Regions from separate parts of the Bradyrhizobium sp. UFLA06-24 genome, predicted to be linked through region 2. Evidence: predicted binding sites of a transcription regulator. Region 2 holds the regulator's gene; each other region holds the start of a gene.
What was found. Region 2 encodes PhoB, which activates phosphate uptake and scavenging genes when phosphate is short. Its sites were predicted from a motif close to TGTCATNNANCTGTCAT; they were not measured.

Region 1 (9,516 bases), on a different contig from region 2:
ACGCCGCCCGACGCCTGGCTACCGAGCCGCTCCAGGAAGTTCGAGCCGAAATTGAGCGTGCTGCTGCCGGCCGACTGGTTGTAATTGGTCGATGTCGCGCTTGGAGTCGGGATCGGCGATGGCGTGGGCGTCGGCGTCGGAGATGCAGCAGGCGTCGGGGTCTGAGCGAAGCCTGACGTCACCGGCAGCATCACGACAACCGAAAGGGCGACGGCAACTGCCCGCACGATCCGACGGACACGGCCCAATCCGATCGTCTGCCGTATCCTGTTGGGCTGCCGAATGCGGCACATGACGAGGAATCCCAGAAGCAAAATGGCGGCCGCAAAAATACAACACGAACGGCGAGCAGGTGCGGCGATTTGTGCTGAACTGCCATGAGGGGTCAACAGCTTGGCAGGCTATCGCCGGGGTGATTGCCCCTGATTGTGGTTCCTCGGCCACAGGTCGCAAATTGCTGCGGGAGATCTTCCGCGTGACCTTGAAATTCGCGCGCGACTTGCTAGCGCGCGGTTTTCGTGTTGGAATACCGCACACAATCGGAATTGGCCGCTCGGCTGTGCGTTTCGCGACAGACTCAAGACTCGAACAGACTTCCGGAAGCCCGTTTGTGACGTGGCACGCGAAAAGCGGCCGCGTCTTTTTAGTATCTAGCGGAGGAGACTAACGATGCCACAAAAGGGCACCGTCAAATGGTTCAACCCCACCAAGGGTTACGGGTTCATCAAGCCCAACGGCGGCGATAAGGACGTGTTCGTCCACATCTCCGCGGTCGAGCGCGCTGGCCTCTCGACCCTGAACGAGAACCAGGTGGTTGAATATGACCTCGTGGAGAACCGCGGCAAATCGTCCGCGGAGAACCTCAAGGTCTCCTGATTTCTCTCGAAGCTCAGCGCGAGAGATCATGACGTTGCCCCCGGCTCTGCCGGGGGATTTTATTTGGGGTGACGAAACGCAGGACGCGATTCAGTTCGCCACCGGCGCAATCAGAAAATTCTCGGACGCCGCGCTTCCCGCCGTCTTGCAGACGTCTCCCTCGATCGTGACCTTGCCGGTCGCGAGCAGGCTCAGTGCCGCGGGGTAGATGCGGTGCTCCACTTCGAGGATGCGCTCCGATAGCGTCTCCGCCGTGTCGTGGTCGCTGACGGGCACGGCGCCCTGCATCACGATCGGGCCCGCATCGGTCTCGGGAATCACGAAGTGCACCGTCGCGCCGGACAGTTTGACGCCGGCGCGCAGGGCCTGCCCATGCGGGTCGAGGCCCGGGAACGACGGCAGCAGCGACGGATGGATGTTGAGCATCCGTCCGTACCAGGCCTTGGTGAATTCGGCGGTGAACAGGCGCATGAAGCCGCCGAGGCAAATCAGCTCGATGCCGTGCTGGTCCAGAGCTGCCTGCAACACTTTCTCGAAACCAGCGCGGTCCTTGCCGAACGGCTTGCTCTCGATCACCAGCGTCGTCACGCCGGCCGCCTTGGCCCGTTCGAGCCCGAGCGCGTCGGCCTTGTTCGAGATCACCAGCGAGATCTCTGCCGGAAAATCCGGCGCGCTTGCGGCCTTGATCAGTGCGGCCATGTTGGAACCGCGACCGGAGATCAGAATGGCGACGCGGCGCTTCATCACAGCGCCAGATCGAGATGGCCGTTATAGACCACGCGGTGCTCGCCCTCGGCCGGGATCACGGTGCCGAGCTGTGCCACGGTTTCGCCGGCATCGGTGAAGACCTGCGTGACCTGGTCGACCTTGTCAGGCTCGACGATGGCGATCATGCCGATGCCGCAGTTGAAGGTGCGGAGCATTTCGAGCTCGGCGATGCCGGCTTGCTCGGACAGCCATTTGAACACGGGCAGCACCGGTAGGCGCGCAAGGTCGATACCGACACCGAGATTGCCTGGCAACACGCGCGGGATGTTGTCGGTGAAGCCGCCGCCGGTGATATGGGCAAGCCCCTTCAACGCGCCGGTCTCGCGGATCGCTCGCAGGCAGGATTTGACGTAGAGGCGGGTCGGCGTCAGCAGCGCGCCGCCAAGGGTCATGACCGGTGCAAATGGCGCCTGTGCCTCGAAGCCAAGGCCGGACTGTTCCACAATCTTGCGCACCAGCGAGAAGCCGTTGGAGTGCACGCCCGACGAAGCAAGGCCGATCACGGCATCGCCGACGGCGATATCCTTGCGCGGCAACAGCGTGCCGCGCTCGGCGGCGCCAACAGCAAAACCGCCGAGATCATAGTCGCCGTCCTTGTAGAGGCCGGGCATCTCGGCGGTCTCGCCCCCGATCAGGGCGCAGCCGGATTCGCGGCAGCCCTCGGCAACACCGGCGACGATCGCGGCCGTGGCCTCGGGGTCGAGCTTGCCGCAGGCAAAATAGTCCAGGAAGAACAGCGGCTCGGCGCCCTGGACCACGAGGTCATTGACGCTCATGGCGACGAGGTCGATGCCGATCCCGCCATGCAGGCCGGTCTCGATTGCGATCTTGACCTTGGTGCCGACGCCGTCGGTAGCCGCGACCAGGACGGGATCCCTAAAACCGGCCGCCTTGAGGTCGAACAGGCCGCCGAATCCGCCGATCTCTGCATCTGCGCCGGGCCGGGCGGTGGCGCGCACCATCGGCTTGATCAGGTCGACCAAGCGGTTGCCCGCGTCGATATCGACGCCTGAATCGGCGTAAGTGAGGCCGTTTTTGCGGTCGGTCATGCCCGATTTCCAGTGGGTTTGCGGCTGGTTACGTCGAATTCCGGGGACGCGCAATGGCAAGCGTGGCGCCCCGCCCTATACTATGTAGAGATATCAACCGGTTCAGCCTCTTAGAGCCGGGATTCAAGGTCAGGTCGGGTGCCGGGAAGCGCCGTGTGAGTATACCGAACATCATTACCTTGGGCCGCATCATGCTGGTCCCCATCATCGTCTGGGCCATCGTGTCGAGCCAAATGGAGGTGGCGTTCGCCGTCTTCCTCATCGCGGGCATCAGCGACGCCGTGGATGGCTTCCTGGCCAAGCGCTTCAACATGGCCAGTGAGCTCGGCGCCCTGCTCGATCCCCTGGCCGACAAGGCCTTGCTGGTGTCGATCTACCTGTCGCTCGGGATCTGGGGCGATATCCCACGCTGGATCGTGATCCTGGTGGTGTCGCGCGACATCATGATCGTCGCTGCCGTGATCGTATCCTGGTTGTTCGACAAACCCGTCGAGATGAGGCCCTCCAAGGTCTCGAAGCTCAATACCGCCGCCCAGGTGGCCTATGCGGCCCTAGTGCTGGCGGCCCTCGCCTTCGGCTTCAAGGCTGCGCCTTATGATATGATCCTGCTGGCGCTGGTCACGGTGTTCACGCTGTCCTCAGTGTCACTCTACCTCGTCGAATGGCTGCGGCACATGAGCACGATCGAGGCGAAATGAGACGGGATGCGGCCCCGCAAAAGGCCGAGTCCCGATCGAGTAACACGAATCTCTTCAGACAAGGCCGGCGCGCCGGCACGGAGCAAAGCAAGCGTGGCAGCCCGCGTTCATCCCCGGCAATTGGCGTTTTCGCTTCCGCATGCCGAGAGCCTCACCCGGGACAATTTTCTCGAGGGCCCCGCCAATGCCGCTGGCCTCGCTTTGATCGACAGCTGGCCGGAATGGCCGAGCCGGATCATGTGGCTCGCCGGCCCTGAGGGTTCCGGCAAGAGCCATCTGGCTGCGATCTGGGCCGAGATATCAGGTGCCCGCTCGACCATGGCCAATGCGCTGACCCCAGCCAGCGTCCCCGGCGCGCTCGCGACCGGCGCTCTGGTGATGGAGGATCTCAAGGCCAGGGATTTCGACGAGCGCGCCCTCTTCCATTTGATGAACCTTGCCCGCGAGGATGGCGCCTTCGTGCTGTTCACTGCTCGCGAGGCACCGGCGGCATTGGAGGTGGATCTCCGCGACCTGCGCTCCCGCCTGCGGACCATTCCGGTGATTTCGCTGGCGCCGCCCGACGACCAGCTGTTCCGCGGCCTGATCGTCAAATTCTGCGCCGACCGCCAGCTTGCCATCGACGAAAGCGTCGTGAGCTATCTCGCGACCCGGCTGGAGCGCTCCTCGGCCGCCGCCCGGCGCGCCGTGGAACTGCTCGACAGCGAGGCGCTGCGTCTCGGCCGCCCCGTCACCCGGGCCCTCGCCGCCGAGCTGCTCCGGGACACCTGACCGCCAGCTCCCTCAGGCCGGCTTGACGCAATGCCGCGGCGGAACATCAATGTCATCGAAACGTCATCGCCCTAACACATGCTCCCGCCGGTTTTGCGCCTAAGTCGCAAAGAGGGGCAATTTTGATGGACCGACTTCTCATGGACTCTGCGCAAGCCGTTGAAACAAAAGAGAAAGCCACGGAGCCCCAGGGCCTGCCGGCGATCGCCACAAGCCCCGAGCGCTTCATCAATCGCGAACTGTCCTGGCTGCACTTCAACCGGCGCGTCTTGGAGGAATCGGTCAACCCCAGCCATCCCATGCTGGAGCGGGTGCGTTTCCTGTCGATTTCGGCGAACAATCTCGACGAATTCTTCATGGTCCGCGTCGCCGGCATCAAAGCCCAGGTGCGCGAGGGCATTGCCGAACGCGCCCCTGACGGCTTGACCCCGTCCGAGCAGCTCGCGCTGATCAACCGCACAGTCTCCCAGCTCGCCTCCGATCAGCAGGCCATCTGGCGCGACCTGCGCGGCACGCTGGCCGAGGTCGGCATCGTGCTGGTCGACGGCAAGGACGTCACCAAGGCGGAACGGACCTGGCTCGAGGACTATTTCCTCAACAACGTTTTCCCGCTGCTGACACCGCTGGCGATCGATCCTGCCCACCCCTTCCCGTTCATCCCGAGCCTCGGCTTCACCATCGCGCTCCAGCTCACGCGCGAGGCCGACGGCAAGCCGATGAACGCGCTGATCCGTATGCCCGGCAAGATCGACCGCTTCATCCGCCTGCCGGCCGAAGGCAAGGTGCGCCTGATCTCGCTGGAGCAGGCAACCAGCCTGTTCATCAACCGCCTGTTCCCCGGCTACAGTCTGCACGGCCAGGGCGCCTTCCGCATCATCCGCGACTCCGAGCTCGAAATCGAGGAAGAGGCCGAAGACCTCGTCCGCCTGTTCGAGACCGCGCTGAAGCGCCGCCGCCGCGGCTCGGTGATTCGGCTGGAGATCGACGCCAAGATGCCGGAGGAGCTGCGCAGCTTCGTGCAGCACGCGCTGTCGGCGTCCGATGACGAGGTGTTCCTGGTCGACGGCGTGCTGGCCATGAACGAGCTGTCGCAGCTCACCCGGCTTGATCGGCCCGATCTCGAATTCACCCCCTACGTGCCGCGCCATCCCGAGCGCGTGCGCGAGCATGGCGGCGACATCTTCGCCGCTATCAGGCAGAAGGACCTGATTGTCCATCACCCCTACGAATCCTTCGACGTCGTGGTGCAGTTCCTGCAACAGGCGGCGCGCGACCCCGACGTCGTCGCGATCAAGCAGACGCTCTACCGGACCTCGAACAACTCGCCGATCGTGCGCGCGCTGGCCGAAGCTGCCGAAGCCGGCAAGTCCGTCACCGCGCTCATCGAATTGAAGGCGCGCTTCGACGAAGAGGCCAACATCCGCTGGGCGCGCGATCTCGAACGCGCCGGCGTCCAGGTCGTCTACGGCTTCCTCGAACTCAAGACGCACGCGAAGCTCTCGATGGTGGTGCGCCGCGAGGGCGGGAGCCTTGCCACTTACGTCCACACCGGCACCGGCAATTACCACCCGGTGACCGCGCGAATTTACACCGATCTCTCCTACTTCACCTCGGAACCGACCATCGGCCGCGACGCCGCGCGCGTGTTCAACTTCATTACGGGCTACGCAGCACCGAGCGATCTGGAAAAGATGGCCGTGTCGCCGCTGACCTTGCGCAAGCGCATCATCGAGCACATCCAGGGCGAGACCGAACACGCGCGTCACGGCAAGCCCGGCGCGGTCTGGATGAAGATGAATGCATTGGTCGACCCCGATATCATCGACGCGCTCTACGAGGCCTCGCAGGCCGGCGTTCAAGTCGAGCTCGTGGTACGCGGTATCTGCTGCCTCCGCCCCGGTATTCCTGGCCTGTCGGAGAACATCCGCGTCAAGTCGATCATCGGGCGCTTCCTGGAGCACGGCCGAATCTACTGCTTCGGCATGGGCCAGGGCCTGCCGAGCGCGAAAGCGGCTGTGTATATCTCGTCGGCCGATATGATGCCGCGCAACCTCGATCGCCGTGTCGAAGTGTTGTGTCCGCTGCAGAATCCCACGGTGCATCAGCAGGTTCTCGAACAGATCATGGTCGCGAATCTGAAGGACAATGAGCAGAGCTGGCAATTGTTGCCGGACGGGTCTTCAACGCGTATGAAGGCCGCGAAGGGCGAGGAGCCCTTCAACGTGCACAACTACTTCATGACAAATCCGAGTCTGTCTGGCCGTGGAAAGTCGCTCAAGGAATCCTCGCCGCGGCGTCTCACACGCCGGAACGAACGCCATCAGTCCTGACCGGAGATCCTTGTCGTGAAACGCCCGCGCAAGCGTGGCGCTAGCGTCGCGGTCATCGACATCGGCTCCAATTCGGTTCGTCTCGTCGTCTACGAGGCGCTGGCGCGGAGCCTGATTCCGATCTTCAACGAGAAGACGCTGTGCGGCCTCGGACGCGAGGTGCAGAGCACCGGCCTGCTTGCGCCCGACGCCGTCGACAAGGCGCTGACGTCGCTGAAGCGTTTCCGCGCGCTGTGCCGCGTCATGCAGGTCGGCCGCGTATTCGCGATCGCAACTGCGGCCTGCCGTGATGCTTCCAACGGCCCCGATTTCATCGCGAAGGCGGAGCGCATCTGCGCCGTGAACATCGAAATCCTGTCGGGACCGCGCGAAGCAAAGCTGTCGGCGCTCGGCGTGATCTCGGGTGTGCACAATCCCGACGGCATCGTCGGCGATCTCGGCGGCGGTTCGCTGGAATTGATCGACGTGCGCAGGAACCGGGTGCGGAGCGGCGTGACGCTGCCGCTCGGTGGTCTCGCGCTCCAGGACCTCGCCCACAAATCGCTCAAGCGCGCCGACCGCATCGTGCGCGAGGCGCTCGACCAGGTCCCACAGCTCACGGCCGGCAGCGGCCGCACCTTCTATGCCGTCGGCGGCACCTGGCGCGCGCTGGCGCGCATCCACATCATCCAGAGCGGCTATCCGCTCCAGGTGATGCACGGCTATTCCATACAAGCGGCCGAGGCGCTGGATTTTGTCCGCCGGCTGCGGCGCCTCGCCGCCGCCGACATGCTCGCCGACATCGAGGTCGTCGCGGATGCGCGGCGCCCTCTCCTCACCTATGCAGCGCTCGTGCTCGAGCACATCATCCGCGTCGCAAAACCCAAGACCATCGTGTTCTCGACCTTCGGCGTGCGCGAGGGCCTGCTGCACGAGAAGTTGCCGGAGTCCGAACGCAACAAGGACGGCCTGATCTGCGCGGCCGAGGAGCTGAACCAGCTTCTGTCGCGCTCGGCGCAGCACGCGCGCGAGCTGATCGCCTGGACCGACCGGCTGGCGCGCGTCGTGAAGCTGCGCGAGACCGAGGAGGATCGCCGTCTGCGCCACACGGCCTGTCTGCTGTCCGACATCGGCTGGCGCGTCCATCCCGATCATCGCGGCGAGCAGACGCTGAGTCTCGTGGTCAACGCCAATTTCGGCGCGATCGATCACCGCGAACGCGCCTTCGTCGGACTGTCGGTGTTCTATCGCTATGCGGGTCTCAGCGAAGAGAACCAGCCGCCGCTGACGATGCAGGAATTGCTGACGCCGGCGCAGCTCGAACGCGCCCGCCTGCTCGGCGCTGCGTTCCGCGTCGCGCATCTGATCTCGGCCGCACGTCCGGGCGTGCTGCCGGCCACGCATTTTCGCAGCCGGGGCCGCAGTCTGACGCTGGTCTTCGAGCACCGGCTCGGCGATCTCGTCGCCGACCGGGTCGGCAGCCGCTTCAAGCAGCTCGCCCGCCTGGTCGGACGATCCGGCTCGATCGTCAGACGCTGACCAGCGCTGCATTCTGTCGCAGAACCGACGCCGGTTGATGCAGATCAACTCGGCCGGATGGTGCCGGACTAACGTGCCGCCACGTTGTTTCGGACCACCTCTATCATGCAACATGAGCTTCGCTTCCCGATCCGTGGTCGGAAACTGGCTGTCAGCGTCCTGTTCGCGCTCGCCCTCGGCTTTTCGTCCCCAATGCTTGGAGCGCAGGACGAACTCAAGCTGACCGAGCCGCAGGCGAGAAATCTTGGCGTACGCCTCGCTCATCCCATCGCGAGCCGGACCGACCTGACGCTGCCCTATCCCGTCCAGATCGTGATCCCTACGCCGCAATTGTGGGTCGTCAGCGCCCCCGTGGCCGGCATGGTCGCCAGCCTCCCCGTCGGCCGCGGCGATCGCATCTCGGCCGGCCAGCCGCTGGTCGTCCTCGAAAGTCCAAGCTTCGTCTCCCAGCAGCGCGACTATTTGCACGCGATCGCGCAGGAGCAGCTGGCAACCCAGCAGCTCAAACGCAACATGGATCTGTTCGACGGCAAGGCCGTGCCGCAACGCGTGCTCGAGGCTAGCCAGGCCGAGGCCCGCCAGGCCACGCTTGTGGTTGCCGAACGCCGGCAGATGCTGCGCCTGAGCGGAATGTCCGACGAAGCCATTTCACGGCTGGTCGAGGAAACCGCGATCAGCGCCACGCTGACGGTCAATGCGCCGCAAACCGCATCCGTGGTCGACCTCGTGGTGTCGCCGGGGCAGCGGCTCGAGCAATCCGCGCCGCTGGTCAAGCTGGCCCGCCTGTCGCCGCTCTGGGCCGAAATCGCGGTTCCCGCGGCGAGCATTCGAGCGATCCGCGCCGGCGCGAAGGTCGAGATCGAGGGCTATTCCACGCCCGGAAAGGTCGTGCTGGTCTCCGAGACGATTGATCCCGCCACCCAGACCATCCTGGTCCGTGCGGAAGTCCCCAATGACGGCGAGCTGCATCCCGGCCAGACGGCCGCGGCTCGCATCGGTTTTCTCTCCGCGGGCGAAAGCGCCTGGGAGATTCCTTACGCCGGTCTCGTCCGTCGAGGTGAACAGACGTCAGTCTTCGTCGCCTTTGATGGCGGCTTCCGGCTCGTCCCGATCACGCTCCTTGCCGAAGACCAGGACCATGTCGTGATATCCGGCCCGATCACCGAGCGCGACGAGATCGCGATCGGCGGCATCTCCGCGCTCCGCGGCATTCTCTCGGGGCTGGGGCAATAAATGCTCCGGCGCCTGGTCGCATTCGCGCTTTCGCAGCGGCTGTTCGTCTTGCTGAGCGTGTTGCTGTTGATCGGGGCCGGCGCCGTCCTGTTGCCCAGCCTGCCGATCGATGCGTTCCCCGACGTTTCGCCAGTCCAGGTCAAGATCATCATGAAGGCGCCCGGCCTCACTCCCGAAGAGGTCGAGCAGCGCATCACGGTGCCCGTCGAGCTCGAGCTGCTCGGATTGCCGAACAAGAAGATCCTGCGTTCGACCACGAAATACGCTTTGGCC
Region 2 (9,516 bases):
CGCCGAGACAGAAGATCTCCAGGGAATGCTGGCCGCACAGGATCAGCGGCCGCAGCCACGGCGATTTCAGGCCCGGCCACTCACGCGGCAGGAAGCGCACGGTGAGCGCCGCCAGCGCCAGGAAATGCGTGAAGCGCAGCACGTCCAGGTCGGTCTTGTCGATCGGATACATCCACTGCTCGAGCCGCTTCGGCATGTAGTGCGACAGCTGCGGCACGTACCAGGTCAGCGTCACGCAGAACGCTGCGACGAGATAGGCAATCGAGATCCACATCGTCACCGGGGAGGCGAGAATGCGCGACATGCGTCGCGCACCTCCGAGCGCGCACCAGGCCCCGAACACGAACAGCAATTGCCATGCCAGCGGATTGAACGCCCAGAATCCGTTCGGATAGGCCGAGAAGTAGAGGTCGAACTCCCACGTCGCCGCGTAGAGCAGGGCCGACAGCGCCAGCGTGACGTCCGGCTTCCACTTCATCGACCACAGGATCAGCGGCAGCGCCAGCATCAGCACGATATAGAGCGGCAGCACGTCCATGTTGACGGGACGGAAGCGCAAGAGCAGCGCCTGCACGATGGTGATGTCGGGCTGCTTGAGGAAATCCATGATGCCCATCTCTTCGGTGTAGAGCGGGTTCTCGAAGCTGGTCGCCACATAGGAGATCTCGGCGAGGAAGATCGTGAACAGGAAGACGTGGGCGACATAGATCTGCCAGACCCGGCGCAGGATGCGCGCGGTGGCGACCACGAAGCTGTTCTCCAGCATGGCGCGGCCGTAGACGAACGCGGCGGTGTAGCCGGAGATGAAGATGAAGATCTCGGTGGCGTCGCTGAAGCCGTAATTGCGGATCGTGAACCAGGTCAGCAAATTCGGCGGCAGATGGTCGATGAAGATCAGCCACAGCGCCAGGCCGCGAAAAAGGTCGAGCCTGAGCTCGCGCTCGCCGATGGCGGGCAGCGTGATCGCCGGCGCACGCAGCTTCGCCTCCACGGGCTTGGCACCCGCGGGGGTGGCGCTTGCGGTTCCTGCGATCGATCCCGTCACTTGATCGGCAATGGTCATCGGGGCCCAAAAACCCTTCCGCAAATCGCGACGTTTCTAAGGGAGTGTATCGGTCCGGTCGCCGCCTCGCAAAGCGGCCGGATCACATACGGGTGTATCTTGGGGGTGTACTTCCCCGTTAATTCTGGCGGGACGATGTCGCCAAAGCCCCCGCGGCATTTGGTTCCGGACGAGGATTTCGTTATGATGGCAACCATGTACCGCGCCGTGACCCGCCAGATCGAAGTGACCGTCGAGCCGAACTTTGTTCCGGAGCAGTCGTCGGCCGACCGCTCGCGCTATTTCTGGTCCTACACCATCGTCATCACCAATTCCGGCGAGGAGACCGTGCAGCTCAAGACGCGGCATTGGATCATCACCGACGCCTCCGGCCGGCAGCAGGAGGTCAAGGGCGAAGGCGTCGTCGGCGAGCAGCCGACCCTCGCCCCCGGCGAGCGCTTCGAATACACCTCGGGCGTCCCGCTCTCGACCGCCTCCGGCTTCATGACCGGCCGCTACCAGATGGTCAGCGAGACCGGCGAGCGTTTCGAGATCGAGGTGCCGACGTTCTCGCTCGACAGCCCTGACAACAAGCGGGTGTTGAACTAGAGCGGACGGCACCCACAACTGTCATGCCCGGGCTTGACCGGGGCATCCAGTACGTCGCGGCCTCTCGATTTCATCGCTACCGTCTCGGAGTACTGGATCGCCCGATCAAGTCGGGCGATGACACCAAGTATATGGTGCGCAATGACGTACGTGGCGCCTAGGCGCTCTCCACGCCCGCCTCGTGCGGCGTGAACTGGTAGACCGAGCTGCAGAACTCGCAGGTCACGACGACCTTGTCGTCCTTGACCATCGCGATGCGATCATCCGGCGAGAAGCTCTTCAGCATCGACGCAACCGCGTCGCGCGAACAGGAGCATTGCGCCTTCAGCACAAGCGGGTTGAACACGCGCACGCCGCGTTCGTGGAACAGGCGGTAGAGCAGCCGCTCGCCGGAGAGATCGGGATCGATCAGCTCGACGTCCTCGACAGTCTCGATCAGCGAGCGCGCCTCGACCCAGGCATCATCCTCGGCGATGCTATGCACCTCGGCGCCTTCGGGCGCGTCGCCGGGATGCAGGTCGGCCTGCCGCGCGCGCTCAGGCGCCTTCGGCAAGAACTGCATCAGCATGCCGCCGGCACGCCAGCGATGCTTGCCACCGTCGCTCGAGCGCCACTCCTCGCCGACCGCAAGACGCACGCGCGTCGGGATCTGCTCGGAGCGCAGGAAATATTCGTGCGCGGCATCTTCCAGGCTGCCGCCGTCGAGCGCGACCAGGCCCTGGTAGCGGCTCATGTCGGGCCCCTGATCGATGGTCATGGCGAGATGGCCGCGGCCGAGCAGCGCGCCGGAATCCTTGGCATCGCCGAGACGCTCGGCATCGAAGCGCGCATAGGCGCGCAGGCGATCCGGCGCCTGATAATCCACCACCAGGAACGACACCGGACCGTCGGTCTGGGCCTGCAGGATGAAGCGGCCCTCGAATTTCAGCGCAGAGCCGAGCAGCGTCGTGAGCACGATGGCCTCGCCGAGCAGCTTGCCGACCGGGGCAGGATAATCGTGCTTGGTCAGGATGTCGTCGAGCGCGGGGCCGAGCCGCACCAGGCGGCCGCGGACGTCGAGCGCGTCGACCTCGTAAGGCAGCACGGCATCGTCGATCGGAACCGCCGAAGGCGCGCGAACCGGGCCCTCGGGTCCGGTTTTCATGTCGGGGGATTGGGAAACCATGGCGCTCTATCTGGGATCGGTCGATGCAAAATGAAAGAGGTACGCCCGCATTCCGTCGATGGAACGACGGCCTGCGTAGCCCGGATGGAGCGCAGCGCAATCCGGGACTAGTCCATCCCCGGCCCCCCGATTTCGCTGCGCTCCATCCGGGCTACAAGGAAGGCTACTTCACCGCGTCAAAGCACCAGGCCAGAATGCCCTTCTGCGCGTGCAGGCGGTTTTCGGCCTCGTCGAACACGACCGATTGCGGGCCGTCGATCACTTCGTCGGTGACCTCCTCGCCGCGATGGGCGGGCAAGCAGTGCATGAACAGCGCATCGGGCTTGGCCAGCGACATCAGTTTGGCATTGACCTGATAGGGCTTGAGCACGTTGTGGCGGTGCTCGCCTTCCTTGTCGCCCATCGACACCCAGGTGTCCGTGACGACGCAATCGGCGCCCTTCACGGCGGCTTCCGGATCGGTACCGATCACGATCGATGCGCCGGTGGCCTTGATGAAGTCGCGCATCACCTTCTTCGGAGCGAGTTCCGGCGGTGTCGCGACATTGAGCTTGAACTTGAAACGCTCGGCGGCATGGGCCCAGGACGCCAGCACGTTGTTGTCGTCGCCGGTCCAGGCCACCGTCCGACCTTCGATGGGGCCGCGATGCTCCTCGAAGGTCATCAGATCTGCCATCACCTGACAGGGATGCGAGCGCCGTGTCAGGCCGTTGATGACAGGCACCGTGGCGTTCGCCGCGAGCTCCAGCAGCGCCTCGTGATTGAGGATGCGGATCATGATGGCATCGACATAACGCGACAGCACGCGCGCGGTGTCGGCGATGGTTTCGCCGCGGCCGAGCTGCATCTCGGCGCCGGTGAGCATGATGGGCTCGCCGCCGAGCTGGCGCATGGCGACATCGAACGAGACGCGGGTGCGGGTCGACGGCCGCTCGAAGATCATCGCCAGCGTCTTGCCTTCGAGCGGCCTGACCGGCTGATGCGCCTTCTGCTTCGCCTTCATGGCGGAGGAGGCCGCGAGCATGCTCTTGAGCTCCGACAGCGGCAGCTCGTTGATATCGAGGAAGTGCTTGGGTGACTTGCTCATCAGCTTGCCGCCCGCTTGTTGCCGGACAGCGCCGTGCAGGCGCGTTCGAGCCTGACGACGCTGTCCTCGATCTCGGCTTCGGTGACGATCAACGGCGGCAGGAAGCGCACGACATTGTCGCCGGCGCTGACGGTGAGCAGCTTCTCGTTGCGGAGCGCTGCGACCAGGTCGCCGGAGGGCACCACGGCCTTGATGCCGATCAGGAGCCCCTCGCCGCGCACTTCGCTGACGACATCGGGGTGGCGGTCGATCACGGAGGCGAGCTTCTGCTTGAGCAGCAACGACATCTTCTGCACGTGGTCGAAGAACCCGGGCTTGAGCATGACGTCGAGCACGGCATTCGCGGCCGCAATCGCCAGCGGATTGCCCCCGAAAGTCGAACCGTGCGAGCCGGGGCCCATGCCGGCGGCAGCATCGGCGGTCGCCAGTATCGCGCCGATCGGGAAGCCGCCGCCGAGCGCTTTCGCCAGCGACATCACGTCGGGCGTGACGCCCGTGCGCCGGTGAGCAAAGAGATCGCCGGTGCGGCCCATGCCGGTCTGCACCTCGTCGAACGCGAGCAGCAGACCCTTCTCATCGCAGAGCTGACGCAGCGCCTTGAGAAAGCCTGATTGCGCCGAACGCACGCCGCCCTCACCCTGGATCGGCTCGATCAGGATACCGGCGGTGTGCGGGCCGATCGCCTTCTTGACGGCCTCGAGGTCGCCATGCGGCACCTGGTCGAAGCCGTCCATCGGCGGACCAAAGCCTTCGAGATATTTTGCAGAGCCCGTCGCGGCGAGCGTCGCCAGCGTGCGGCCATGGAAGGCGCCCTCGAACGTGATGATGCGGTAGCGCTCCGGGTGCCCCTTGGAGAAGTGATGGTGGCGCACCAGCTTGATGACGCCCTCCAGCGCCTCGGCGCCGGAATTGCAGAAGAAAACGAAGTCCGCAAAGCTCTCGCTGCACAGGCGCGCGGCGAGCTTCTCGCCATCAGGGCTCTGGAACAGGTTCGACATGTGCCAGAGCTTGGTTGCCTGCTCCTGCAACGCCTTGACCAGCGCAGGATGGGCATGGCCGAGCGCATTCACCGCGACGCCCGAGGTGAAATCGAGATAGCGATCGCCGTTGGTCGCGATCAACCAGACGCCTTCGCCGCGCTCAAAACCAATGTCGGCCCTGGCGAAAACGGGGAGCAAATGCGGCGCTGCGCTGCTGGTCATGACGATCACTTGATTGTTGCGGACGGTGAAGGGTGCATTGCGCAACGCACCATTGACCGGCCCGGAAAACGAAACGTGCCGCCTTTTAAGGGCGGCACGCGCGACTATCTTAGGCCTGGTGAAACCGGTGTCAATGCCGCCCGGAAAGCCTCGCGAAACGCTGATTCCGTAGTCTTGCGGTGGCGTTTTTGCGGGAATTTCGCCACGGAACATGTGGAAGCGAGTCGGCGGACTCTTGCGCGTGAGTCGCGCCATATTGTAGCGTTTGGCTTGTCAGATACGACATCTCGTGCAGCAGTCCTGATCCCAGAAGTCCTCATGTACCGGCGTAAACGTTCGGGCGCATCTCGCGCGCCCGGCGAGCCTTAAGGGATTCTGACGGCACGGGTTTTTCGAGACTTAGGCATTCGTCGTGCCGCCCCGAAGATGGCGGCGCGCGGCGAAGGAAAGGGTGCAATGACGGTTTTGACCTGGTCCGACGATCGCGTCGAGCAGCTGAAAAAGCTCTGGGAGGCCGGACTTTCGGCCAGCCAGATCGCCGCCGAGCTTGGGAATGTCACCCGTAACGCCGTGATCGGCAAGGTGCACAGGCTCGGCCTGTCCGGCCGCGCCAAGAGCCCGACGTCGGCAGCTCCACGGCCGCGCAAAGCGCGGCCCGCGCAGCACATGATGCGGGTGAGCCGGCCGATGGCGCGCGGCAACACCGCGCTGGCGCAGGCCTTCGAGGTCGAGGTCGAGGCAGAGCCCGTCACTTACGACAACGTGGTGCCGATGAGCCAGCGGCTGTCGCTGCTCGAGCTGAACGAGGCCACCTGCCACTGGCCGGTCGGCGATCCCTCGAGCCCGGATTTCTTCTTCTGCGGCGGAAAGGCGCTGTCCGGCCTGCCCTACTGCGCCCAGCACTCGCGGGTTGCGTATCAGCCGGCCGCCGATCGCCGGCGTGCGCCGGCGAAGCCGGGCGCGCGGTGAGCTGAACGAATTTAGCTGACAACGACGACAGCCGTGACACGATCACGGCTCAACGGACTCGGTGTCGGCGACGGCTGAGACCGCCGCAGCCGTCGTACGCAACTCACCTGCGCAAACCTACGTCTGCTCGGCCTTCGCAAAGCGATCGTCCAGCGCATAGCCGGCACCGCGGACGGTGCGGATGGGGTCCTGCTCGCGGCCGAGATTGAGCAGCTTGCGCAGCCGGCCGATATGAACGTCGACGGTGCGCTCGTCGATATAGATGTCGCGGCCCCAGACGCTGTCGAGCAGCTGCTCGCGCGAGAACACGCGGCCGGGATGCTCGAGGAAGAACTCCAAAAGGCGGTATTCGGTCGGGCCGAGATCGATCGGACGGCCCGAGCGCGCCACGCGGCGCTTCTCGCGATCAAGCTCGATGTCGCCGAAGGCGAGGACGGTTGCGAGCCGCTCGGGGCTTGCGCGGCGGAGCAGGCCCTTCACGCGCGCCAAGAGCTCGGGCACCGAGAACGGCTTGACGATGTAATCGTCGGCGCCGGTGGCGAGCCCCCGCACCCGCTCGCTCTCCTCGCCGCGCGCGGTGAGCATGATGATCGGCAGCTGCTTGGTGTCGGACCGCGTCCGCAGCCGGCGGCACAGCTCGATGCCGGACAGCCCCGGCAGCATCCAGTCGAGCACGATCAGATCGGGGATGTGCTCCTTGAGACGGGTGTCGGCGTCGTCGCCGCGCATCACCGTCTCGACGTCATAGCCGTCGCCTTCGAGGTTGTAGCGGAGAAGCTCGGTCAGAGCTTCCTCGTCCTCAACCACCATGATGCGTGCGCCCATCGGGTCGTCGCTCCTTGCGTAATCAGGTGTTCGGGACCGTCGTGGCGAACGTCGTCATGTCGCCCTTCGGCCGCTTGTCGGTGATGGCCTGGCCTTCGATCATGTAGAACACGGTCTCGGCGATATTGGTGGCGTGGTCGCCGATCCGCTCGATGTTCTTGGCGCAGAACATCAGGTGGATGCAGAACGAGATGTTGCGCGGATCCTCCATCATGTAGGTGAGGAGCTCGCGGAACAGGGAGGTGCAGATGGCGTCGACCTCCTCGTCCCCCTTCCACACCGCCATCGCCGCCGGCAGATCATGCGCCGCATAGGCGTCCAGCACCGACTTGACCTGCTGCTGCACGAGGTCGGTCATGTGCTCGAGGCCGCGGAACAGCTTGAGCGGATGGAAGTCGGTCTCCAGCGCCGCGACGCGCTTGCCCATGTTCTTGGCGAGGTCGCCGATGCGCTCGAGATCGGTGGCAACGCGCATCGCGCCGACGATCTCGCGCAGATCGACCGCCATCGGCTGGCGGCGCGCGATGGTGAGCACGGCGCGCTCCTCGATCTTCCTCTGCAGCGTGTCGAGCTCGGCGTCGATGGTGACGACCCGCTGACCGAGCGCGACGTCGCGGCGGATCAGCGCATCGACGGAATCGACGATCATGCGCTCGGCGATGCCGCCCATCTCGGCGACCAGACGGGTGAGCTCCTGGAGGTCGGTGTCGAAGGCCTTTGCGGTATGTTCAGAACCCATGTTCCGTCTCCTCAGCCGAACCGGCCGGTGATGTAATCCTGCGTACGCCGGTCGGATGGCGACGTGAAGATCTTGCTGGTGTCGTCGAACTCGATCAGCTCGCCGAGATACATGAAGGCGGTCTTGTCGGAGACGCGGGCCGCCTGCTGCATGTTGTGGGTGACGATCGCAATCGTGTAGTTCTCGGACAGTTCCTGGATCAGCTCTTCGACCTTGGCGGTCGAGATCGGATCGAGCGCCGAGCAGGGCTCGTCGAACAGAATCACTTCGGGCCGCACCGCCACGGTGCGGGCGATGCAGAGACGCTGCTGCTGCCCGCCGGAAAGCGACAGGCCGGAGGCGTTGAGCTTGTCCTTGACCTCGTTCCACAGCGCGCCGCCGCGCAGCGCCTTCTCGACGCGGTCGTCCATCTCGGACTTCGAGATCTTCTCGTAGAGACGGATGCCGAAGGCGATGTTCTCGTAGATCGTCATCGGGAACGGCGTCGGCTTCTGGAACACCATGCCGACGCGGGCGCGCAGCAGGTTGAGGTCGAGCTTGGGGTCGAGGATGTTGGTCTGGTCGAGCATCAACTGGCCGGTGACGCGCTGGCCCGGATAGAGGTCGTACATCCGGTTGAAGATGCGCAGCAGGGTCGACTTGCCGCAGCCGGACGGGCCGATGAAGGCGGTGACTCGGTTGGTGCCGAGCGTCAGGTTGATGTTCTTCAGCGCGTGGTGCTCGCCGTAATAGAAGTTGAGGTTGCGCACTGTCACCTTCGCCGGCGCTTCCGGCAGCGGCTGCTGCGAGGCCAGATGAGCGTTGGAGCTCACGGATACGGACAGGTCGGTCATTTTGCGGTCCTCTCGGCGCCGAGGATGCGGGCGCCAATGTTCAGGGCAAGCACGGTGAGCGTGATCAGCAGCGCACCGCTCCAGGCGAGCTGCTTCCAATAGGCGTAGGGGCTCTGGACGAAGTTGTTGATGGTGACGGGCAGGTTCGCCATCGTCTTGTTCAGGCCGAGACTGAAGAACTGGTTCGACAGCGCGGTGAAGAGCAGCGGCGCGGTTTCGCCGGCGACGCGGGCGGTCGCGAGCAGCACCCCGGTGATGAGGCCGGAGCGCGCGGCGCGGTAGGCGATCCGCTTGATCACCAGCGAGCGCGGCAGGCCGAGCGCCGAGGCCGCCTCGCGCAGCGCATTCGGCACCAGCAGCAGCATGTCCTCCGTCGTGCGCAGCACCACTGGGATAACGATCACGGCGAGCGCGAGCGAGCCTGCGATCGCCGAGAAGCCGCGCATGGGCACCACCACCGCGCCATAGATGAACAGGCCGATGATGATCGAGGGCGCCGAGAGCAGGATGTCGTTGATGAAGCGGATCACCGAGGTCAGCTTGTCGTTGCGACCGTACTCGGCGAGATAGGTGCCGGCGAACAGGCCGAGCGGCGCGCCGATGCCAACGCCGATCACTGTCATGATGATCGAACCGACGATCGCGTTGCGCAGGCCCCCTTCAGTCGAGCCCGGAGGTGGCGTGTCTGCTGCAAACAGCTCGACATTCAGGCCCGAGACCCCGTTATAGAGCAACGTCATTAGGATCAGCGCCAGCCAAGTGACACCGAAGGCGGCGGCTGCAATACACAGGCCGCGGACGACGATGTCCTTGCGGCGGCGGCTCGCATAAATCGGGTTCATGGCGTCAGGTCCCCGCCTTCTTTTCCAATCGCATCAGCATCAGCCGGGCGCCCGCGAGCACGAAGAACGTCAGCACGAACAGCAGCAGGCCGAGCAGGATCAGGCCGGATTGGTGCAGGCCGTCGCTCTCGGCGAATTCGGAGGCGATCGCCGCCGAGATCGTGGTGCCCGGCGCGAAGATCGAGGACGAGATGCGGAACGAG
Region 3 (9,516 bases), on a different contig from region 2:
CACAGCACGACGTTCTCGAACCCTCGCTCGCCGAGCTCGCGGGCCAGCGCCGGCGTTGCCGCCATCACGGCACGGCTCGGGCTGTGGAAACGGCGGAGCGCGCGCCAGATCAGCGAGCCCGGAACCGGCACGCGGGCGCGGACATATTCGGGAAAGCGGGTATGGAAGCTGGTCGTGAACGGCAGCTTGCGCTGCCGGCAATAGCGGCGGACCATCAGGCCGATCGGGCCTTCCGTCGCAATATGAATGCTATCGGGCTGCGCCTCCGCGATCAATTTCGCGATGCGCGCCGGGCGCGGCATCGCGAGCCGCACGTCGCGGTAGCTCGGCATTGCGAAGGTGCGGAACGAATTAGGCGTGAGAAAACAGAACTTCACATCGAGCGCGGTGGCCGCGTCCGCAAGCTTGGTCAGGGTCCGAACGACGCCATTGACTTGCGGATGCCAGGCGTCGGTCGCGACCAGGATGCGCATCAGGCCGCCTTTGCGGCCACTTGCGCGACCGGCGCGGGCTTTTGCAAGTGATCGGCCCAGGTGATGATCTCGAACTGGCCGTCCTCGTGCTCGACGATTGCCGTGCAGCTTTCCACCCAGTCACCGCAGTTCATGTAGCGGATACCGGCCTCGTCACGGATTACGGCGTAGTGGATGTGCCCGCAGATCACGCCGTCGGCCTCATGGCGGCGCGCCTCGGCGGCAAGGGCCTCCTCGAAGGCGCCGATATAGTTGACCGCCTTCTTGACCTTCTGCTTGGCCCATTGCGACAGCGACCAGTAGCGCACGCCGAACATGCGGCGGAAGAAGTTGACCAGCCGGTTCATCCGGATCGCGAAATCGTAGGCCCTGTCGCCGAGATGGGCGAGCCAACGCGCGTTCTGCACCACGAGATCGAAGATATCGCCGTGGATGACGAGATAGCGCTTGCCGTCCGCGCCGGTGTGGACGGTGTTCTCGACGACGTCGATGCCGCCGAAATGCGTGCCGTAATATTTCCGCAGGAACTCGTCGTGATTGCCCGGGATGTAAATGACCTTGGCGCCCTTGCGCGCCTTGCGCAGGAGCTTCTGCACCAGATCGTTGTGCGATTGCGGCCAGTACCAGCCGGATTTCAGCGCCCAGCCGTCAACGATGTCGCCGACGAGATAGATCGTATCGGCGTCGTGGTAGCGCAGGAAGTCTAGCAGAAGGTCGGCTTGCGAGCCGCGGGCTCCGAGATGGACGTCGGAGATGAACAACGTGCGAAAGCGCCGCTCCGGGCTCTCGTCACTCACATCGTAACTTCCCATGCGACAGCCTGTAACAATGTCCCGTGACAGGGGGATGACGATTGAACCTTTGAGGCACCCTCAAATACGAATCAGACCTTGCCTCGCCCTCCCCGCGATTATCAGCCGCATGCGACAATCAGGCGACATCAGGCCGCCCTGGTTCTCCGCAAAATGCCGGAAAACCGTGGCCACGCCGGTGAATGGAGCGCCGCGACGGCGATCTCAGTAGAACTTGTGGAAATGATGGATCGGCCCGTGGCCATGACCGACGCTGAAGCGGTCGGCGGCCGCAATGGCCGCGCTGATCCAGCCCTTGGCGTTGCGTACGGCCGTCTCGAGATCTTCGCCCTTGGCAAGACCCGCGGCGACGGCCGAGGACAGCGAGCAGCCGGTGCCGTGGGTGTTGCGGGTCGCCACGCGCGGCGCGGCGAGTGCGATCAGGCGATCGGTGCTGACGAGATAGTCGATGCTCTCACGGCCCTCGCCGTGCCCGCCCTTGATCAGGACCGCGCGGCAGCCAAGACCGAGTAACCGACGCCCCTGACGTTCGATGTCGGCCTCGCTTCGCGCGAGCGGCTCGTCGAGCAGAGCGGCGGCCTCAGGCAGATTGGGCGTGATCACCGATGCAAGCGGCATCAGCTTCGTGCGCAAGGCTTCGACGGCTTCCGCGGCCAGCAGGCGATCGCCCGATGTTGCCACCATCACCGGATCTAGCACGACGTGGCGAGGCTTCCAGCGCGACAGCGCGGCAACGATCGCCTCGATCGTGCCGGCCTGCGCCACCATGCCGATCTTCACCGCGCCGACGGCCAGATCGGCGAACACTGCATCGATCTGCGCGGTGACGAAATCGGCAGGCACGGCGTGGATCCCGGCGACGCCTTCGGTGTTCTGCGCCGTCAGCGCCGTGATAGCGGACGCGCCGTAGACGCCGAGCGCGGCGAAGGTCTTCAGATCGGCCTGGATGCCGGCGCCGCCGCTCGAATCGGAGCCGGCGATGGTGAGCGCCACGGGCGCCGTCATCGCAGCATACGCTTGCTTGAACAATACTCGGCCATGCTCTGTCCTGACCTGCCTGTCCTAGCGCGCTCGCAAGGCTCCGGCAAGGCACACTGGCAAGGCACACCGGCAAGCCGGACCTGCGGGGGCGCGGCCGAATCAGGCGAAGGGGAAGCGTTGCCGGCTTGTCGTCCCGCAAGCGTGCATAACGGGCGACATCATGACCTCGGTATCACCCGGCCTTGGCACGCAACTCCAGATGGTGAAACGTTGGCCGATTCGCAGGCAACGCGATGTTGCGGGCCGCCCCGGCCTGCAACCCTCTCGGACTGTATCATGTGGGCCTTTTTCCAACGCCTCCTCGACACGTCGATGTTCTCGCCGCATGGCATCTGCCTGCTGTGGGAACCCGAGCTGATCTGGCTTCACGTCGTCTCCGATGCCAGCATCGCGATTGCGTATTTCTCGATCCCGTTTGCGCTCGCGATCCTCGTCACCAAGCGGCGTGACCTCAAATTTGGCTGGGTCTTTTGGGCATTCGCGGCCTTCATCATGGCCTGCGGGCTGACGCATGTGCTGTCGATCTACACGCTCTGGGTGCCGATCTACGGCATCGAGGGCCTTGTCAAGGCGGCGACCGCGATCGCGTCGATCTTCACCGCGGCCGCACTCTGGCCGCTGTTGCCGAAGATCCTGACGATCCCCTCCCCGTTCGAGCTGCAGAAGGTCCAGGCCGCGCTCGAGGAGGAGGAGACCAAGCGCCGCGACGCGACGCAGCTGCTCAAGCAGGTGGAAGAGGCACAGCGCGCAATGCGCGAAAGCGTGGCGCGTCTCACCGCGGTCGTCGAGACCGCGGTCGACGGCGTCATCCTGTTCGATGCGCAGAACCGCATCCTGCTGTTCAACCCGGCCTGCGAGCGGTTGTTCGGCTATCAGGCCAGAGAGGTGATCAACAGGAACGTCAGGGTGCTGATGCCAGGCGGAGCCGGCGCCGGGTCCGACGGCCCGGTCCCCGGCTTCGCGACCGGCGGCGAGACGACCGGCCTGCGCAAGGACGGATCGACTTTTCCGATGGACCTGTCGGTCGGCCAGGCCATGCAGGACGGCGAGCTCATCTTCGTCGGCATCATCCACGATCTGACCGCGCGCAAGCTGACCGAGCAGCAACTCCAGCAGGCGCAGAAGATGGAAACCGTCGGCCAGCTCTCCGGCGGAATCGCGCACGACTTCAACAACCTGCTAACCGTGATCATCGGCAATGCCGAGCATCTCGGCGAGCAGCTCAAGGCCCGGCCGGATCTGCGCCAGTTCGCCGACGATATCTGCCAGTCCGGTGAACGAGGCGCGGAGCTGACGCAGCGGCTGCTCGCCTTCAGCCGCCGGCAGCTGTTGCGGCCGCAGACGATCGATTGCCGCGAGCTCATCTTGTCCATGCTCAAGCTGTTCAAGCGCACCCTGCGCGAGAATATCGAGATCAGCACCGCCTTCGGGCCCGGCACGATCAAGGCTTTTGCCGACCGCTCCCAGCTGGAATCGGCCGTACTAAACCTGGCGCTGAATGCGCAGGACGCGATGCCGTCAGGCGGCCGTCTGACGCTGAGCACCGAGCTCGCCGCGATCGACGAGGACTATCGCGCCCTGCACCCGGAAGTCGCGTCCGGCGCCTACGCGCTGATATCGGTCACGGACGACGGTGACGGCATGACGCCTGAGGTGATCGAGCACGCCTTCGAGCCGTTCTTCACCACCAAAGAGGTCGGCAAGGGTTCTGGGCTCGGGCTCAGCATGGTCTATGGCTTCGCCAAGCAATCCGACGGCCATGTCTCGATCTATAGCGAGCAAGGCCTGGGGACGACCGTCCGGATCTATCTGCCGCGCGCCGGCGGCGGACAGCCGCTAGTCGACGTACTGGAGAGCGAAGAGGCCGCACCGCGCGGCCATGAGACCATCCTGATCGCCGAGGACGATCCGTTCGTGCGCTCATCGGTGATCCTCCGGGTGGAGGCGCTCGGCTACAATGTCCTCGCCGCCGTCAACGGTCAGGAGGCCTTGCAGCGGCTGCGCGCCGACCCCGGCATTGACCTGCTGTTCACCGATATTGTCATGCCCGGCGGGATGAGCGGCTGGGAGCTCGCCGATCAGGCCTGGCGTATCAGGCCCGCCCTGCCGGTCCTGTTCACCTCAGGCTATGCGCTGGAGACCCTGGTCGAGCAAGGTCGCGCACAGCCCCATTCGGTCGTCCTGACCAAGCCCTATCGCAAGGCCGAGCTTGCCCAGCGGCTCAGGGACGCATTTGCCGCGACGTCCGTGACCTCCTAGGACAGGACTGGTATCTGGCGGCTTGCTAAATCAGGCCGGTTTTGGCCTATTAGCCGGCAAGAGATGCCTTCGGAGTGACTGCAATGGTTCCTTTCTTCGTCCAGATCAAATGCAAGCTCGGCCAGTCCTACACGGTGGCCAACGCGCTTGCCGAAGCCGAGATCGCCTCCGAGATCTATTCCACCGCCGGCCAATACGATCTGCTGGTGAAGTTCTATGTCGACAAGGACACCGACATCGGCCACTTCGTCAACGAGAAGGTGCAGGTGCTGCCGGGCATCCAGGACACGCTCACGATCATCACCTTCAAGGCGTTCGGGGCGAGCTAGCTGGGCGGAGTCGCGCGCTTGGGCGGCGTCGGCCCGTCGACCGGCGCCAGCGACTTCAGATAGGCGGCCATCGCAGCACGATCCTCTGGCCTCAGCTGCGCGAGGTTCTTGATGACCGGCCGCATCGCGCCCGATGCGCTGTCGCCCTCGGGCATGTCGCCGGTCTCGAGGAAGTCGGCGATATCTTTCTCGCTCCAGTCACCGATGCCCTTCTGCGTGATGTTGGGGACCCAGCCGTCGCCTTCCGGATTGGGACCGCCGGCGAACCGCTGCGCGGCGATGACGCCGCCGAGAAAATTGCGCGGACTGTGGCACTCGGCGCAATGGCCGAAGCCGTTCACCAGATAGCGACCGCGATTCCATTGCGCCGAACGCTTTGCGTCCGGCACAAACGGCCCGACATCCATGAACAGCAATTTCCAGATGCCGACATTGCGGCGGATGTTGAAGGGAAACGGCAGGTCGTGGTCGCGCACCCGCCCCGACACCGCCGGCAGCGTCTTCAAATAGGCGAAGAGATCGCGGACATCATCGACTTTGGCGATGTGGTAGGAAGTGTAGGGAAACGCCGGGAAATAGTGCGTGCCGTCGGGCGAAATGCCGCGCGTCACTGCATTGATGAACTCGGCCTCGCTCCAGCGGCCGATGCCGTCGGTCGGATCAGGCGAAATGTTCGGGGCATAGAACGTGCCGAACGGCGAGCCGAGCGCGAGGCCTCCCCCGAGCTTCAGGCGATCGGGCTGGTTGGGCACGGCATGGCAGGACGAACAGCCGCCGGCGTTGAACAGCTCCTGCCCGTTGGCAAGGTCCGGTCCGCGCGTCGGTGCCGGCAAGGCCAGCGCGGGCGGCGCGGTCAGCCACCAATAGACGGCAAAGGCTGCGACAGCAGCAATCAAAATGACAAAAATTGTTCGTCGCAGCATTGCGGGATCCCGTTGAACTCAAGCCGTTTTACGGATCATCCCACAGCGGCTCCAGCCACGAATAATTTAGATGGTGTGATTGTAATCCGGGAATAAAGTCGGAGCCGCACTGTTTGCAAGTTTGACTGCAATCAGGCGTCAACAGGGAGAGACTCATGAACAAAGCGCTTTTTGCCACGCTGGCCCTCGGGGCTGCCGTCGCATTCGCAAGCCCGGCCAGCGCGGAGAAGCTGAAGGCGACGCTGGACGGCAAGTCCGAAGTCCCCGCCACCACCAGCAGCGGCACCGGCAAGGCCGATCTCGACTATGATGCTGCCACCAAGAAGCTCTCCTGGAAGCTGACCTATTCCGGCCTCTCCGGCCCCGCGACCGCGGCCCATTTCCACGGCCCCGCCGAGGCCGGCAAGAACGCAGGCGTCGCGATCCCGATTCCCGGCGCGGCCAACAGCCCGGTCGAAGGCTCGGCGACGCTGACCGACGCGCAGGCCTCTGATCTCCTCGCCGGCAAGCTCTACGTCAACATTCACACCGCGGCCAACCCGGGGGGCGAAATCCGCGGCCAGGTGACGAAGTAAGTTCACGGCGGCCTCTTATACGACGGCCGGGCGCAGCAATGCGTCCGGCCTTTTCGATTCCGGATTGAAGCGCGTTCACGCCGCGCTCAACGCCTGCTCGAGATCGGCGATCAGATCCGACGGATTCTCGATGCCGATCGACAGGCGGATGGTGCAATCGAGCACGCCGATCTTGCGGCGGATATCGGCGGGGACGCCGGAATGGGTCATCGTGGCGGGCAGGCTGGCCAGCGACTCCGTTCCGCCAAGGCTGACCGCGAGCTTGAAGATCTGCAACGCATTGAGGAATTTCTCCGCCGCGGCCTGGCCGCCGACGATGTCGAAGGAGAACGTCGATCCAGCGCCGAGGCATTGCCGCGCGAACACGCGCCCCGAGGGCGAGGTTTCCTCGTGATGGCCGAGATAGTGCACCTTCGCCACCTTGGCATGATCGCGCAGGAAATTCGCAACCAATTGCGCGTTGCTGTTGGCCTTCTCCATGCGCAGGCTCAAGGTCTCGAGCGAGCGGTTGATCATCCAGCAGGAATGTGGATCGAGCTGGGTGCCGATGGCGCCGCGCAGCGCCTTGATGCCCTTCATGACCGCCCTCGTGCCGAGCGCTGCGCCCGCGATCAGGTCGGAATGACCGCCGACATATTTGGTCAGCGAGTACAGCGAGATGTCGGCGCCGTGCTCGATCGGCCGCTGAAACACCGGGCCGAGCAGCGTGTTGTCGCAGGCGATGATCGGCGTGTGGCCCTGCGTCTTGCCGATGCCGTCGGCGACGCGGCGCATCAGCGCGATGTCGACGAGGCCATTGGTCGGGTTGGCCGGGGTCTCGACCAGGATCATCGAGACCCGGCCCTTGCGCATCGCCTCCTCGGCGGCCTGGTTGACCGTGGCTTCGTCGACGCCGTCGGCAAAGCCGACCGCGCCGATCGAGAAGCGCGAGAGCGTGTTCGTCAGCAGCGTCTCCGTGCCGCCATAGAGCGGCTGGGAGTGCAGGATGACGTCGCCGGGACGGACGAAGGCGAGAATGGTCGTCGAGATCGCCGCCATGCCGGAAGAGAACAGCGCGCAGCTCTCGGTGCGCTCGTAGATCGCAAGCCTGTCCTCGACGATCTCGCTGTTGGGATGGTTGAAGCGCGAATAAACCAGCCCGGCTCCCATGCCTTCCGGCGGCTCGCGCCGGCCGGCGACGTAATCGAAGAAGTCTTGCCCGTCCTCGGCCGTTTTGAACACGAAGGTCGAGGTCAGGAACACCGGCGGCTTGATGGCGCCTTCCGACAGCTGCGGGTCGTAGCCATATGTCAGCATCAGCGTTTCCGGATGCAGCATATGGTTGCCGATATGGGTCTTCGACGGGAACGGTTTTGCCATGGCCTGTCTCGCTGTTGCCTGAGATCGCCGCCGCGCGTCGGAACTCCTGACAGCGTGAGACATCAACGCCGCGGCGCAAGCAAACATAGTCCTTCTGACGGCGATGCGTCAGGGCGTGCGAGGAGAAATTGACGACGCGCTACCTAGGCCGGATGGAGCGTAGCGCAATCCTAGACAACTGCATCGGCCTCGACAGCTCACCCGGATTGCGCTGCGCTCCATCCGGGCTACGAATTCGACCGCTACTTCAACTTCAGCCGGTACGTCTCGTGGCAATCGTTGCAGCGGTCGTTGATCGCCGTGTAGGCGGTCTTCAGGCTCGCAACATCGTGGATCTTGCCCTTGACGTCGGCGAGCGCCTTCTGCACGGGCGGAATCTTGGAATCGAAATCGGCCTTCTGCTGCCAGACCTTCGGCGACGAGCCATAGGTCGCGTTGACCACGTCCTGCTTGGGATTGACCTCGAACGTCTTCGCAATCTTGGCGACGTCCTTCTCCAGATTGGCGATGGCCTCGTCGACGGCTTTCTGGTCGTAGGGAATGTCGCCCTTGGTCATCTTCAGGATGACCGTGTACAGGCTCTTGGCCTGCGAGCGCATCAGATTGTCCTGCTGAACGGCAACCTCCTGTTGCGCCATCACGGCACCCGCACCCAGCACAAGCGTGCCCGCGACAATCAACATACGTTTCATCGGCCTGTATCTCCGGCTCGCAAGACAGTTGGGGAAGATCGTTCTTGGATAGAACCCGGCGGCGGGCGATTATTCCCGCCGCAGGCGCCACGCCTTACAGGCTGTGACGGCGATGGTGCTCGCTGATCGCGATCCACACCCGCTCCGGCGTTGCCGGCATGTCGATGTGGTCGATCTTGTATTCGCGCCAGAGCGCATCGACGATGGCATTGACGACGGCCGGACAGGAGCCGATCGCGCCGGCCTCGCCCGCGCCCTTCACGCCCATCGGATTGGTCGTGCAGGGGATGTTGTGGGTCTCGAACGTGAAGGACGGACCATCAGCTGCGCGCGGCAGCGCGTAGTCCATGTAGGTGGCAGTGATGAGCTGGCCGTCGGTCGCGCCATAGACCACCTGCTCCATCAAGGCCTGGCCGATGCCCTGCATGGCGCCGCCATGCACCTGGCCTTCCAGCAGCAGCGGATTGAGGGTCTTGCCGAAATCGTCGACGATCACGTAGTTGACGATTTTGATGATGCCGGTGGCCGGATCGATCTCGACTTCCGCCACATGCGTGCCGTTCGGGTAGGTGCCGTCGGCGCTGGCAAAAGTCGCGCTGCCGTTGAGCTTCGATGAGTCGACGCCAGGCCGCTTGGCGAGATCGGCGAACGAGATCGAACGGTCGGTGCCGGCGATGCGGATCACGCCGTCCGAAATCTCGAGGTCGCCGGCGCTCGCTTCCAGCGCCTGCGCCGCGATCTCCTTGAGCTTCTGACCGAGTTCGCGGGTGGCGCGCTCGACGCTGACGCCTCCTGAGGGGATCGAGGCCGAGCCGCCGGTGCCGAGGCCCGTGGCGATCTCCGCGGTGTCGCCCTGGCGGACGTGCACCCGCTCGGGCGCAACACCGAACTGCTCCGCGACGATTTGCGCATAGGCGGTCTGGTGGCCCTGCCCGCTCGATTGCGTGCCGATCAGGACCGTGACGTCGCCGTTGGGGTCGAGCCGCACATTGGCGGTCTCCTCGCCCATCACGCCGCAGACCTCGACATAGCTCGCAAGCCCAACGCCGCGGA

Region 1: a site for PhoB is predicted at 4,213-4,229, ahead of IF809_RS02905 (RNA degradosome polyphosphate kinase). Genes of this name have one in related genera too.
Region 3: a site for PhoB is predicted at 1,309-1,325, ahead of IF809_RS07085 (UDP-2,3-diacylglucosamine diphosphatase). Genes of this name have one in related genera too.

Annotation. Positions count from the first base shown of each region.
Region 1 is NZ_JADFUE010000002.1:92,254-101,769, reverse strand. It holds gene IF809_RS02935 (autotransporter outer membrane beta-barrel domain-containing protein) at 1-293, opposite strand, end outside; gene IF809_RS02930 (cold-shock protein) at 670-876, shown strand; gene purN (phosphoribosylglycinamide formyltransferase) at 967-1,620, opposite strand; gene purM (phosphoribosylformylglycinamidine cyclo-ligase) at 1,620-2,693, opposite strand; gene IF809_RS02915 (CDP-alcohol phosphatidyltransferase family protein) at 2,849-3,391, shown strand; gene IF809_RS02910 (P-loop NTPase family protein) at 3,485-4,162, shown strand; gene IF809_RS02905 (RNA degradosome polyphosphate kinase) at 4,303-6,492, shown strand; gene ppx (exopolyphosphatase) at 6,508-8,010, shown strand; gene IF809_RS02895 (efflux RND transporter periplasmic adaptor subunit) at 8,116-9,243, shown strand; gene IF809_RS02890 (efflux RND transporter permease subunit) at 9,244-9,516, shown strand, end outside.
Region 2 is NZ_JADFUE010000003.1:211,411-220,926, reverse strand. It holds gene IF809_RS04955 (OpgC domain-containing protein) at 1-1,063, opposite strand, end outside; gene apaG (Co2+/Mg2+ efflux protein ApaG) at 1,259-1,651, shown strand; gene IF809_RS04945 (Hsp33 family molecular chaperone) at 1,809-2,816, opposite strand; gene argF (ornithine carbamoyltransferase) at 2,980-3,903, opposite strand; gene IF809_RS04935 (acetylornithine transaminase) at 3,903-5,105, opposite strand; gene IF809_RS04930 (GcrA family cell cycle regulator) at 5,562-6,074, shown strand; gene phoB (phosphate regulon transcriptional regulator PhoB) at 6,192-6,899, opposite strand; gene phoU (phosphate signaling complex protein PhoU) at 6,922-7,638, opposite strand; gene pstB (phosphate ABC transporter ATP-binding protein PstB) at 7,650-8,471, opposite strand; gene pstA (phosphate ABC transporter permease PstA) at 8,468-9,313, opposite strand; gene pstC (phosphate ABC transporter permease subunit PstC) at 9,318-9,516, opposite strand, start outside.
Region 3 is NZ_JADFUE010000005.1:132,225-141,740, forward strand. It holds gene IF809_RS07080 (glycosyltransferase family 4 protein) at 1-473, opposite strand, end outside; gene IF809_RS07085 (UDP-2,3-diacylglucosamine diphosphatase) at 473-1,285, opposite strand; gene thiD (bifunctional hydroxymethylpyrimidine kinase/phosphomethylpyrimidine kinase) at 1,490-2,290, opposite strand; gene IF809_RS07095 (PAS domain S-box protein) at 2,603-4,585, shown strand; gene IF809_RS07100 (Lrp/AsnC ligand binding domain-containing protein) at 4,669-4,914, shown strand; gene IF809_RS07105 (c-type cytochrome) at 4,911-5,837, opposite strand; gene IF809_RS07110 (CHRD domain-containing protein) at 5,993-6,412, shown strand; gene IF809_RS07115 (cystathionine gamma-synthase family protein) at 6,488-7,771, opposite strand; gene IF809_RS07120 (cytochrome c) at 8,014-8,463, opposite strand; gene IF809_RS07125 (xanthine dehydrogenase family protein molybdopterin-binding subunit) at 8,558-9,516, opposite strand, start outside.